3 regions of the Roseococcus sp. YIM B11640 genome follow, and region 3 is predicted to be linked to each of the others. Evidence: riboswitches for the same ligand, from Rfam matches in the RefSeq annotation. Region 3 holds a riboswitch; each other region holds the start of a gene.

Region 1 (4,283 bases), on a different contig from region 3:
CCAGGCGCTGGCGGATTCCCAGAAGCGCAACATCGAGGCCCTGACCACGGCGAACAAGCTCGCCATGGAGGGGGCCCAGGCCGTGGCCCGGCGGAACATGGAGATCGTGCAGCAGTCGCTGAGCGAGATGACGCAGGCGGTGCAGAGCCTGGCCAGCGCCGAAGGCTCGCCCACCGACAAGGCCGCCCGGCAGGCCGAGCTGCTGAAGGCCGCCTATGAGCATGCCATCGCGAACATGCATGAGCTGTCGGAGATCATCCAGAAATCCAATGGCGAGGCCGTGGGCATTCTCAACCGCCGCTTCGCCGAGGCGATGGAAGAGGTGAAGGCGCTGATGGCGAAGGGCTGAAGATTTCTGTGCCCTCAAACGCCGGGCGCGCGCGCAGCGCGCTTGGCTCCGCGCCGCGTCAGGTGCGTTGGTTGATCTGATGGTCTGGGCGCGGTCGCGCCTTGCGCTCCCGGCCCGAGGCAAGCCTCGCGCCGTGGCGGCTCGCTAAACCCGTCGCAGGTTCCACAGCATCGGATTTGGCGCCTGCAGGACATCCGTGATGTCCGCCCGGAAGGCGGTCCTGAGGCGGAACAGGCCCGTGGGCGCGATGGGCACGGCCTCCCACAGCAGGGCCTGGAGGCGACGCATCGCGGCCTCCTGCGCGCCCGTATCGGCGGCGCCGATCCAGGCCGCCACTTCGGCTTCCACTGCCGCATCCTCGGGCCAGCCGGGCCACGCGGCGCTGCCGTGCATGCGCGTCGGCCAGCTCACCGCCGGATTGGCGATGGTGGCGGCGGGGCCGTTGGTGTTGTGCAGGTGCCAGCCGCCCTGCGCGGGCGGCGCGCGGTTGGCGCGGCGGGCGATGATGGTGGCCCAGTCGCTCTCGACCGGCTGGATGTTGAGGCCGAGCCGCCGCATCAGATCCACCGTCAGGCGGCCCTGCTGCGTCACGGCAGGAAAGTCGCTCGGATTGATGTGGATGATGGGCTCGCCCTTGTAGCCGGCCTCCGCGAGCGCGGCGCGGGCGCGGGCCATGGCGGCCTCTCCGCGGGGCGCGGGCGTGCTCTCGACCACGCCGGGCAGGCCGCAGGGGAACATGGCGTGGCATTCCTGCCAGTCGCCCGGCAGCGCCACCGCCTGCATGAAATCCGCCTGCTCGATCACGTCGCGGATGGCGCGGCGGACGCGCACGTCGTTGAAGGGCGGGTAGAGGTGGTTGAAGCGCAGGAAGCCCAGGAAGCCGTTGGGGTCGTAGACCTGCGTCTTGGTGTGGCGGTCGCGCTCCAGCACGGGCACGAGGTCGGGTAGCGGGTACTCGATCCAGTCGATCTCGCCCGTGCGGAGCGCCGCGGCGGCCGTGCCGCCATCGGGAATCCAGATCAGCTCCAGCCGGTCGAAATGCACGCGCTTGCCGCCCGCGGCGGCCTCGGCCCGCTCGGCGCGCGGCACATAGGCCTCGTTCCGCACATAGGCGGCGCGGGCGCCCTGCACGAACTCGCCGGGCAGGAACTTCCAGGGACCGCTGCCCACGGCCTCGGTGATGGGGCGGTCGGCGGGCTGGCTCGCCAGCCGCTCCGGCATCATGAAGCAGGGCGAGGAGCCGGGCTTGGCCAGCGCGTCCAGCAGCGCGGGGAAGGGGCGGTTCAGCCGGAAGCGGATGGTCCGGTCGTCCTCGGCCACGAGCTCGGCCACCGCCTGCATGAGCACCTGCCCGAAGCCGTCGCGCACCGCCCAGCGCCGGATGGAGGCGACGCAGTCCTGCGCGCGCACCGGCTCCCCGTCATGGAAGCGCAGGCCGTCGCGCAGGCGAATGCGCCAGGTGAGCGCATCGGCCGAGACCTCGTGGCCTTCGGCCATCTGCGGGTGCGGGCGCAGGGCCCGGTCGCAGCCGTAGAGCGTGTCGAAGACGCAGAAGCCATGCGTCGTGACGATGGTCGTCGGGTTGAAGATCGGGTCCAGCGTCGCGAGCGCGGCCTGCGGCATGAAGCGCAAGGTACGCGCACGGGCGCTGCCTTGGGCCAATGCGGGCGCCGCGAGCAGGGCGGCGGGTGAGATCAGCAGCGAACGCCGGTCCATCCAAGCTCTCCATGCGGCGCGGGGGGCACGGGAGGGATGGCGCGGGGGGATATCCCGCGAGGCGCACCGCTCCCTTCGCCGGTCCGAACCGGATCAGGTTCCAGGGCTCGCGGGATGCATCCCGCCTCTCAGCGCCCGCGACAGGCGCTCACCCAGGTGACGGTGGATGCATGCGCCGGGCGTGGGTTCCTGGCAAGCCCATGAAGAATTCATGGCGAATGGATCAGGATTTACTCGCCTCTTCCCCGGCCCGCCGTCCAAAGTGCGGCCCAACGAGAATCGTCAAGATTCAGGGGGACGTTTTGGACAAGCCGTTCGAGGGCGTGGCCGGAGCCCAGGAGGGCGGCTACGCGGATGATCTGCGCAGTTTCGACATCCGGCGATACGGGCCCGAGGACTGGGCGGGCCTCGTCCTGCTCTGGATCCTCGGCATCCTGGTCTTCACCCAGTTCTTCACGCGCTACGCGCTGAACGACAGCGTGACCTGGACCGAGGAGGTCGCGCGCTACTTGCTGATCGTGCTGACCTTCATCGGCTCGGCCGGCGCGGTGCGGCGCGGCACGCATATCCGCGTGGAGACGCTGGAGCTCGCGCTGCCGCTCGGCCCCCGCAAGGTGCTCTGGGCCATCCAGGACACGCTGCGGCTGGCCTTCTGGAGCTTCGGTGCCTGGGCGGGCATCGAGCTCGCGGGGCTGATGGGCACCATGCCGATGGACAGCCTCGACCACACTCTGGCCTGGGTCTACTGGCCGGTTGCAGCCGGCTTCGTGGCCATGGCCCTGCGGGAGGCATGGTGGATCCAACGCCGCTGGCGCCATGGCGACGCGCCCAGCGCGCAGGATGTGCTGGCATGACCGCGGCGATCCTCCTTCTCGGCTTCTTCGGCCTGCTGACCCTGGGCCTGCCGGTCGCGATCGCGCTGGCGGGTGCCTCCATCCTCTTCGCGGTGATCGACGGCTCGGTGCCGATGGTGGCCATCGTGCATCGCATGGTGGGCGGCGTGGACAGCTTCCCGCTGCTCTGCGTGCCCTTCTTCGTGATGGCCGGGATGCTGATGAACACCGGCGGCATCACCGAGCGCATCTACGATTTCGCGGTGGCCGCCGTGGGCTGGATGCGCGGCGGGCTCGGCCAGGTGAACGTGGTGGGCAGCGTGGTCTTCGCGGGCATGAGCGGGACCGCGGTGGGCGACGCGGCGGGCCTCGGCACCATCGAGGTGCGGGCCATGCGCGCGCATGGATACGACCCGAAATTCGCCGTCGGCATCACGGCCGCGAGCTCCATGCTCGGGCCGCTGCTGCCGCCCTCGCTGCCGCTGGTGGTCTATGGCGTCTCGGCCAATGCGAGCATCGGGCAGCTCTTCGCGGCGGGGATCATCCCGGGGCTGATCACGGCGGCCTGCCTGATGGTGATGGTGTGGTGGTACGCCCATCGCTACGGTTACGGCGCGGATGCGAAGTTCCGCATCTACGAGCTGGGGCGCACCCTGGCGCGCGGCATGCTGCCGCTGCTGACGCCCGTCATCATCATCGGCGGCATGCGCGCGGGCGCCTTCACGCCGACCGAGGGAGCGATCTGCGCCGTGGCCTACGCGCTGCTGCTCGGCTGCCTCGTCTACCGCACGCTGGGGCTGAAGGCCCTGGCGAAGGTGAGCTTCGAGGCGGTGGAGGTGACGGCGACCATCCTGCTCATCGTCGCGGCGTCGGAAATCTTCGGCTGGCTGCTGACGACGACCCGCGTCTCCGAGCAGGTGGTGGGATGGGTACTGGCGATCACCGAGCAGAAATGGGCGATCCTGCTCATCGCCAACATCTTCCTCCTGCTCGTCGGCCTCGCCATCGAACCGCTGCCGGCCATCCTGATCCTGACGCCGATCATGCTGCCGGTGATGGAGCATATCGGCGTGGACCCGGTGCATTTCGGGCTGATCATGGTGCTCAACCTGTGCATCGGGCTGCTGACGCCACCGGTGGGGATCGTGCTCTTCATCCTGGCGAAGGTGGCGAATATCAGCTTCGAGGATGCGGCGAAGGGCGTGCTGCCCTTCATGATTCCGCTGCTGGGGGTGCTGTTCCTCTGCACCTACGTGCCGGAGCTGGTGATGTGGCTCCCGACCAAGTGGTATCGGTAGTTACCCGGTGGGTTGGCGCATGATGCGCCAACCCCATGCCAGGCCGAGCATGGCCGCCACGACCGAGCCCAGCAGCACGCCGAGCTT
Region 2 (4,283 bases), on a different contig from region 3:
GGAAAGCTCCAGCCGGGCGATGGGCGCCTTCACCGAATAGCTGGTGATGTTCAGCACCCGGCCGAATTTGCGCTCGATCATCTTGGGCAGCACGGCTTTGATCAGGGCAATGGGCGTCAGCATGTTGGCCTCGACCGCACGGCGCCAGTCGTCCAGCTCGAAGCCCGAGAATTCGCCCTGCGGCGGGCCGCCGGCATTGGTGATGAGGATGTCCGGGTCTGGCAGCGCGGCGAGGACGGCGGCGCGCCCGGCCTCGGTGGTGATGTCGCCCTGGACCGTCGCGACCTTGATGCCCGTCTCGTCGCGGATGGCTTTCGCGGTGGCTTCCAGCGCCTCGCCGCCCCGGGCGGTGATGACCAGTTCCACCCCTTCGCGGGCCAGCGCGGCGGCGCAGCCGCGGCCCAGCCCCTTCGAGCCGGCGCAGACGATCGCGCGGCGCCCCTTGATTCCGAGATCCATCGATCTTCCTCCCAGATTGAACCTCCGCGATCCTGCCGCGGCGCCGCCGTGGCGGCTAGGCTGCCGGACGGGTGGCCAGGGAGGGACACATGGCGACGGCAGACGAGCTCATAGGGACTTGGCGCATGTTGTCCTGGACGCGGAAGGCCGTCCGGACGGGCGAGGTCACGGACGCGATGGGCCCGGACCCCAACGGCTACATCTCCTACCACGCGGATGGCCGGATGATGGCCCTGGTCTTGAACCGCCATCGCCCGCCGCTGAAGGGCGCGACGCCCACGGAGGGGGAGAAGGCGGCGCTCTTCGACTCCATGCTCGCCTATTCGGCCCGCTACCGGCTGGAGGGCGACCGGGTGATCCACATGGTCGACGCCAGCTGGAACCCGGCCTGGGGCGTCACCGAGCTGATCCGCCCCTTCACGCTGGAAGGCGACAAGCTCGTCATCAGCGGCGCGCCCGGCACAGACCCGAAGACGGGCGATGAGGTCGTCTACCGGATGGAGTTCCGGAAGGTTCCTCCCCTGCTCGCCGCGTCGAGCTAGCGGATAAGCCCGCTCATCGGGCTCGACGCATCCGCGCGGTAGTCGCGCGGCATGCGACCGGCGAGATAAGCCTGCCGGCCCGCGATGACCGCATGCTTCATGGCGACCGCCATCTTCACGGGATCCTGGGCATGGGCGATGGCGCTGTTCAGCAGCACCGCGTCGCAGCCGAGCTCCATGGCGAAGGCGGCCTCGCTGGCCGTGCCGATGCCTGCATCCACCAGCACAGGCACCTTCGCGTTCTGCTTGATGCTGCGGATCATATAGGGGTTCACCACCCCCATGCCCGAGCCGATGGGCGCGCCGAGCGGCATGATGGCGACGCAGCCCATCTCCTCCAGCCGCTTCGCCGCAACGGGGTCGTCGGCGCAATAGACCATCACCTCGAAATTGTCGGCCAGCAGGGCGGCGGCCGCCTCGAAGGTGCCGGCCATGTCCGGGTAGAGGTAGGGCGGCGGGCCGAGCACCTCCAGCTTCACGAGGTTCCAGCCCCCCGCCTCGCGCGCCAGGCGCAGGGTTCGGACGGCCTCCTGCGCCGTGTGGCAGCCGGCCGTGTTGGGCAAATAGGTGTAGTCCTGCGGCGAGACGAAATCCTGCAGCATGGGCGCCGTGGCGTCGCTGAGGTTCACGCGGCGGACGGCGACGGTCACGATCTCCGCGCCGCTGGCACGGATGCTCTCGCCGGTCTGCTCCAGCGTCTTGTACCGGCCGGTGCCGACGATCAGGCGGGACTGGAAGCGGCGCCCGGCCACCTCCCAGGAATCGTCGACCTCGATGGGCGTGCGGATGTCATCGGGCATGGTCAGCCCCCTCCGATGAAATGGACGATCTCGATCGCGTCGCCGGCGGAGAGCATCGTCGTGGCGTATTGCGAGCGCGGGACGATCTCGAGATTGCGTTCCACCGCCACCTTGCGCTCGGCCAGGCCGATGCCGGCGAGCAGCGTGGCGACGGAGGTACCGGGCGGCACCTCGCGGGGCTCGCCATTCACCGTCAGCGCCATCAGGGCGGTCGGCATGGAGGTATCGGGCATCTCTCGCTTCGTCCCACAATCGATTCGAAGGAAAGGGTGCGGCCCGTGGCCCTGTTCCCATCCCTTCGCCGGCATGACCCGGATCAGGTTCTAAGGATTCACCGCGTCCTTCGCGGAATCTCAGCCCTGCTTCAAGGGCTCTCCTTGGTACCCGCATGCTGCGCCCCTGGGGTCCGGGCGTCAATCTCGGGTTGCGGGCCATAGGCCGCGCGGGTCGTCGCCATCGAGCGGAACTTGTTGTCCCGCCTATCCGCTTGCGTCAGCGTTTCGCTGCGGGAACGGGAGAAAGAAGATGCGGGCGGTCAAGAAAACGGCCGTGGCAGCCCTGGCGCTGACCGTCGCGGGCAGCGGCCTGGCGCGGGCCCAGTCCGACACCTGCGAGGGCGTGGTGAGCGCCAATGCGATCATGACAAGCGGACGTGCCCGCGCGGACGGGACCTACAACTACACCATCTACGTCCAGAACCGGCAGGCCCGCCGGATCGTGGTGACCTTCGTGATGGGCAACTTCCCCGCCAACGTGACGCTGGACCTCTCGCCCATCCAGAACTTCGTGATGAACGCCAATTTCACGACGGGCTTCCGCCTGGGCACGGGCCGGAACAGCGACATCAACAACCGCACGGTGGACTTCATCTATCGGGGCACCAGTTCCAAGGCCTATGTCCGGATGCAGGATTGCCGCCCCTACTGACCGGCACCCCGGATGCACCCTGCTTGCCTCCTGCCTCCCTCCCGGGGCCCGGCGCGCTTGCCCCTGCCGCGCCCCTCATGCTAGCCCGCCCCCTCCGCGACACCGCACCCCCCGGGAATCGGCATGAACCTGATCGCCGTGCTCAACGGCCCCAACCTCAACATGCTCGGCACGCGCGAGCCGGAGAAATACGGCACCGCGACGCTGGACGATGTGGAGAACCTCTGCGCCGAGGCGGCGGAGGAGCTTGGGCTGGCCATCGATTTCCGGCAGTCCAACGTCGAGGGCGAGCTGGTCTCCTGGATCCAGGAGTGCCGGGGCCGCGCGGCTGGCATCGTGATCAACCCCGCGGGCTACACCACCACCTCGGTCGCCATCCTGGACGCGCTGCTCGCGGCCGGGCTGCCGGTGATCGAGGTCCACATCACCAATATCCATCGGCGCGAGGAGTTCCGGCATCACAGCCTGGTCTCCAAGGCCGCGACCGGCGTCATCGCCGGCCTGGGCGTGGCGGGCTACGCGCTCGCGCTCCAGGCCATGGCGGGGCTGATCGGCGCGAACGAGGACGAAGACGAATGACCAGCGGCATCCAGTTCGACCCGGAGGCGATCCGCAAGCTCGCCGACATCCTGCGCGAGACGGACCTGACCGAGATCGAGCTCTCGGAGAAGGATTCCCGTATCCGCGTGGCGCGTATCCTGCCCGCGCCGGCGGTGGCCGCCGCCGCCCCGGCGCCGGTCCTGGCCGCGCCCGTCCTGGCCGCGCCCGTGGCCGTCGCGCCTCCGGCCGCCGCTCCTGCCGAAGGCGGCGGGCTGGACCTGAAGAACCCGGGCCTCGTGACCTCTCCAATGGTCGGCGTGGCCTATCTGGCACCGGAGCCCGGCGCCGCCCCCTTCGTGCAGCTCGGCGCGAAGGTCAGCCAGGGGCAGACCCTGCTGCTGATCGAGGCGATGAAGACCTTCAACCAGATCAAGGCGCCGCGCGCCGGCACGGTGACCCGGATCCTCATCGAGTCCGGCACCCCGGTCGAATACGGCGAGCCGCTGGTCCTGGTGGAGTAGGCGGGATGGCGAACGCCGTCCCCAACCTCTGGGCCCAGAGCCTGCTCGGCCGCCCGGCCGAGGAAGCCGAGCAGCCGGACAACCTCCTGCCCGACATCGAGCTTCCCCACGAGTATCCGGCCGCGACCCCAGCCGGCGCCGCCCACCCCACTTGCCGGCCCGGTGCCGCTGCCGCGCGGCGAAGCCAAGGCCGCGGAGCGGCCGCCCGGCGTCTGAGGGCATAAATCATGTTCAAGAAGATCCTGATCGCCAATCGCGGCGAGATCGCGCTGCGGGTGCATCGCGCCTGCCAGGAGATGGGCATTCGCACCGTCGCCGTGCACAGCACCGCCGATGCGTCCGCCATGCATGTCCGCCTCGCCGACGAAAGCGTGTGCATCGGCCCGCCCTCGGCCCGCGAGAGCTACCTGAACGTCGCGGCCATCCTCTCCGCCGCCACCATCACGGGAGCAGAGGCGATCCACCCCGGCTACGGCTTCCTCTCGGAGAACGCC
Region 3 (4,283 bases):
GGAAGCTTCGTGGCGCCCGTCCTGCTCCAGATCGGGAGCCTTCGGGGCATCGCCGCCGCGCCGGGCGGGCCGGCCCTGCATGTCCTGACCTATGAGCGTGACCAACTCAGCGCCGTTCTGGACGAGTTGGCCGCGGAGGGAGGGGGCCTATCCCTCGCCGTTTATTCAGCCGTGGCGGAGACCGTCGAATTGGTGGCCAACCGGTCCCGCGCCGCGAGTATTTTCATCAATCGGGGCCTGACCGGGCTTTCCGTGGGCATGCACCCGCTGGGGGGCGAGGGGCTGGGCGGGATGGCGCCAAAGCCGGCGGGCCCGCTCTATCTCCATCGCCTTCTGCGGGAAGGGCCGGAGCCGCGGCTCCACGGCAGCCGGGACGAAGCCTGCTTCGCCGAATTCGACCGCTACGCCGCCTGGGCGGCCGCAGGCGCGCTGGGATTGCTGCGCACGGGCGACCGGTTGGTGATCGCTGCGCGGCTGCAGGAGTTCCGCCAGGCCTCGCCGCTGGCGCTCACCATGGCGCTACCGGCGCCGCTCGGAGAGGCGAATAGCCTGAGGTTCCGGGGCCGGGGCAAGGTGCTGAACTTGGCCGCCACCGTCCCCGGCCTCATCCTGGGCCTGGGAGCGGCGCTGGCCACCGGCAACTCCGCCATCGCCCAGGAATCGCCGGAGGCGGAGAGGATCAACGCCTTGCTCCCAGACGGCATCCGGATGGAGCTGTTTCCCGATTGGAGCCTCGCGCCCTGCGATGCAGCGCTGGTCGCGCCTCCGCACGACGCCGGCCAGGTGCGCCGGGTCTTTGCCGGGCAGGGTGCGCTGGTTCCCGTCGTGACCGATTTGTCTGTGCGCGGTTTGCTCCGGCTGGTGGTAGAGCGGAGTCTCTCGGTCAATCAAATGGCCGATGGCGTCCTGGCGCCGGCCATGACGATCTGAGGGGGGAGAAGGGTATGGGAGTCCAGGCGCTGGCGCCGTCGCGCCGCGGCCCCGTCGCAGCATCGCGATTCGGGCGCCTGCCGGCGGGCAAGGGGCCGCTGTATCAGCGCCTCGCTGACCGGATGGAGAAGGTCATCCTTCGGCTGGGCCTCGCCGAGGGCGCGCAACTGCCGACCGAGGAACAGCTGACCCAGCATTTTGCGGTCAGCATGATCACGGTGCGCGGCGCGCTGCGGGAGCTTCACCAGCGCGGGCTGATCGAGCGTCGCCAGGGCCGAGGAACCTTCGTGCGGGAGCCGCACCCGCCCGCCCCGGAATGGGGTATCGGCAGCATGGAGGAGATCGAGGCGCTGACGCGGCTCACCGGCGTGCGCCTCCGCCTGAGCGAGCCCGCGGCCGTGCCGGAATGGGCCATGGCGAGCCTCGGCGCGCGGCGTGGCGACAGCGCCCTGCGCCTGCGCATCACGCGGGAGCAGGATGGCGTTCCCTTCATGCTCACCGATGCGCTGTATCCGCCTGGCGTCGCGGCCTTGCTCTGCCGGCAGCCGCTCGATCCGCTGCTGCAGCGCAAGCGTATCCTGCTGGAGATGGTGGAGAGCCTGACGGGCGAGCGCGCCTCCTCCATTCGTCAGGAGATGAGCGCCGCCCGCGCGCCGGCCGAGATCGCGCGCCTGCTGGGCATCAAGGCGGGAGAGCCGGTCCTGGTCATCACGCGCGTCGCGACGCTGCGCGACGGCCGGGTGCTGCAGGCCGCGCGCTCCTACTACCGCACGGACAGCGCGGTCTACACGGTCGAGCTCAAGCGGAGCTGACCGACGGAGTTTGACACCCCCGCCCGGCGGGCGCAGCATATCGTCCATCCAAGGGGAGCCCTTTCTGCAGGGCTGAGATTCCGCGAGCGACGCGGTCACCCTTCGAACCTGATCCGGGTCATGCCGGCGAAGGGATGGGCATTACGGCGAGTCGCGCCACCACTCCCTTCGTGTGTTGTTGAAGAAGGGAATCCGAGAATGCCCGACCATCTGCCGCCCGAAAGCCCCGCCGTCACCACGGGTCCGTTGCCGGCCTCGCGCAAGCTGCATGTCGCGGGGCAGCTCCACCCACAGATCCGTGTCGCGATGCGCGAGATCGAGGTCTCCGGGGGCGAGCCGCCGCTGCGGGTCTACGACACGTCCGGCCCCTATACGGACACGCGCGTCGCGACCGACATACGCCGCGGCCTCGTGCCCCATCGCCACGAGTGGATCATGGCGCGCGGCGATGTCGAGCATATCGAGGGCCGCGCGCAGAAGCCCGAGGATGACGGGCTGAAGGCGGGCGAGGAGCGCCGCGTGCCGCTCTTCGACCGCCAGGGCCGCCTGCCGCTGCGCGCCAAGCCGGGCAAGGCCGTGACCCAGCTCGCCTATGCGCGGGCGGGCATCATCACGCCGGAGATGGAATACATCGCGATCCGCGAGAACATGGGCCGCGCGGCGGCGCTTGGCCTGAAGCGGGACGGCGAGGATTTCGGCGCCTCGATCCCCGACCATGTGACGCCGGAATTCGTGCGTAGCGAGGTGGCGCGCGGCCGCGCCATCATCCCGAGCAACATCAACCACCCCGAGAGCGAGCCGATGATCATCGGCCGCAATTTCCTCGTGAAGATCAACGCGAACATCGGCAATTCCGCGGTGTCGTCGAGCGTCGCCGAGGAGGTGGACAAGCTGGTCTGGGCCATCCGCTGGGGTGCCGACAATGTGATGGACCTCAGCACGGGCCGGAACATCCATACGACCCGCGAATGGATCCTGCGCAATTCGCCGGTGCCGATCGGGACGGTGCCGATCTACCAGGCGCTGGAGAAGGTCGGCGGCAAGGCCGAGGAGCTGACCTGGGACATCTTCCGCGACACGCTGATCGAGCAGGCCGAGCAGGGGGTGGACTACTTCACCATCCATGCCGGCGTGCGCCTGGCCTATGTGCCGCTGACGGCGGAGCGCGTGACGGGCATCGTCTCGCGCGGCGGCTCGATCATGGCGAAGTGGTGCCTCGCCCATCACAAGGAGAGCTTCCTCTACGAGAGGTTCGGCGAGATCTGCGAGATCATGCGCGCCTATGACGTGTCTTTCTCGCTGGGCGACGGGCTGCGTCCGGGAAGCATCGCGGACGCCAATGACCGTGCGCAATTCGCCGAGCTGGAAACGCTGGGCGAGCTGACGAAGGTGGCCTGGGAGCAGGACGTGCAGGTCATGATCGAGGGCCCCGGCCATGTGCCGATGCACAAGATCAAGATCAACATGGAGAAGCAGCTGGAGGAGTGCGGCGAGGCACCTTTCTACACGCTCGGGCCACTCACCACGGATATCGCGCCGGGTTACGACCACATCACCTCGGGCATCGGCGCGGCCATGATCGGCTGGTACGGCTGCGCCATGCTTTGCTACGTGACGCCGAAGGAGCATCTTGGCCTGCCGGACCGCGACGACGTGAAGACCGGCGTCATCACCTACAAGATCGCGGCCCATGCGGCCGATCTCGCGAAGGGGCACCCGGCGGCGCAGATGCGCGACGACGCTCTGTCCCGCGCGCGCTTCGAATTCCGCTGGCGGGATCAGTTCAACCTGGGGCTGGACCCGGAGACGGCGGAGAAGTTCCACGACCAGACCCTGCCGGCCGAGGGCGCGAAGCTCGCGCATTTCTGCTCGATGTGCGGGCCGAAATTCTGCTCGATGAAGATCACGCAGGAAATTCGCGACGCCGCCCAGAAGGGCATGGATGAGATGAGCGCGAATTTCCGCGGCAATGGCGGCGCCATCTACCTGCCGCCCGTGGCGGCAGGGGACTGAGGGTTCTACGCGGAGGCGGGAGGCGCGGCTTCCCGCTTCCGGCGCGCGCTGCGAAGCGCGCAGACGCCGGCCACGCCGGCGACACCCGTGACGGCCACGCCCGTCACGGCTACGGCCGCGGCCGTGCCGCCGGCCAGCGCGCCCGCGGCGAAGGCTCCGCCGATCGCGGCCTTGGCGAGCTTCTTCCGGGCACGGAGCAGCTTGAGGATCATAGGGTCACTCCTTTGCCGCTGAATCTGGCCCTTTCGTGGCCGCGCGCAACCCCGGCATCAGGCGGAGCGCATTGTCGCGCTCGATCCCGGCCAGAACCTCCGGCGAAAGTCCGAGCCCCTGCAGGCCCCTGACCGTGCCGGCCATCGTCTCCTCCGGGGCAAAGGGATAGTCGCTGGCGAAGAGCACCTGCTCGGGCGGGATCACCTGGAGCATGGGGCCGAAGGCTAGCGGGTTGGCCGAGAGCGCGACGTCGAAATATAGCCGCCGCAGCTCTGCCATCACGCCATCCGGAACGCCCGCCGCGAGGTCCGGCCG

The links. A riboswitch is a leader RNA that binds a small molecule or an ion and turns the genes downstream of it on or off. The one in region 3 is predicted to bind thiamine pyrophosphate.
Region 1: it holds a riboswitch for thiamine pyrophosphate, as region 3 does, so the genes downstream of both, WJM96_RS02020 (ABC transporter substrate-binding protein) here and thiC (phosphomethylpyrimidine synthase ThiC) in region 3, are expected to answer to the same signal.
Region 2: it holds a riboswitch for thiamine pyrophosphate, as region 3 does, so the genes downstream of both, thiS (sulfur carrier protein ThiS) here and thiC (phosphomethylpyrimidine synthase ThiC) in region 3, are expected to answer to the same signal.

Annotation. Positions count from the first base shown of each region.
Region 1 is NZ_JBBJOZ010000001.1:397,607-401,889, forward strand. Features, by position in the region: gene WJM96_RS02015 (phasin family protein) at 1-349, shown strand, start outside; gene WJM96_RS02020 (ABC transporter substrate-binding protein) at 494-2,065, opposite strand; TPP riboswitch at 2,118-2,229, opposite strand; gene WJM96_RS02025 (TRAP transporter small permease) at 2,389-2,919, shown strand; gene WJM96_RS02030 (TRAP transporter large permease) at 2,916-4,196, shown strand; gene nhaA (Na+/H+ antiporter NhaA) at 4,197-4,283, opposite strand, start outside.
Region 2 is NZ_JBBJOZ010000005.1:204,031-208,313, forward strand. Features, by position in the region: gene WJM96_RS19555 (SDR family oxidoreductase) at 1-459, opposite strand, end outside; gene WJM96_RS19560 (lipocalin-like domain-containing protein) at 549-1,001, shown strand; gene WJM96_RS19565 (thiazole synthase) at 998-1,801, opposite strand; gene thiS (sulfur carrier protein ThiS) at 1,804-2,034, opposite strand; TPP riboswitch at 2,078-2,189, opposite strand; gene WJM96_RS19575 (hypothetical protein) at 2,327-2,728, shown strand; gene aroQ (type II 3-dehydroquinate dehydratase) at 2,852-3,307, shown strand; gene accB (acetyl-CoA carboxylase biotin carboxyl carrier protein) at 3,304-3,789, shown strand; gene WJM96_RS19590 (hypothetical protein) at 3,795-4,013, shown strand; gene accC (acetyl-CoA carboxylase biotin carboxylase subunit) at 4,017-4,283, shown strand, end outside.
Region 3 is NZ_JBBJOZ010000002.1:412,563-416,845, reverse strand. Features, by position in the region: gene putA (bifunctional proline dehydrogenase/L-glutamate gamma-semialdehyde dehydrogenase PutA) at 1-930, shown strand, start outside; gene WJM96_RS09435 (GntR family transcriptional regulator) at 945-1,742, shown strand; TPP riboswitch at 1,784-1,894, shown strand; gene thiC (phosphomethylpyrimidine synthase ThiC) at 1,941-3,755, shown strand; gene WJM96_RS09425 (hypothetical protein) at 3,761-3,967, opposite strand; gene WJM96_RS09420 (amidohydrolase family protein) at 3,972-4,283, opposite strand, start outside.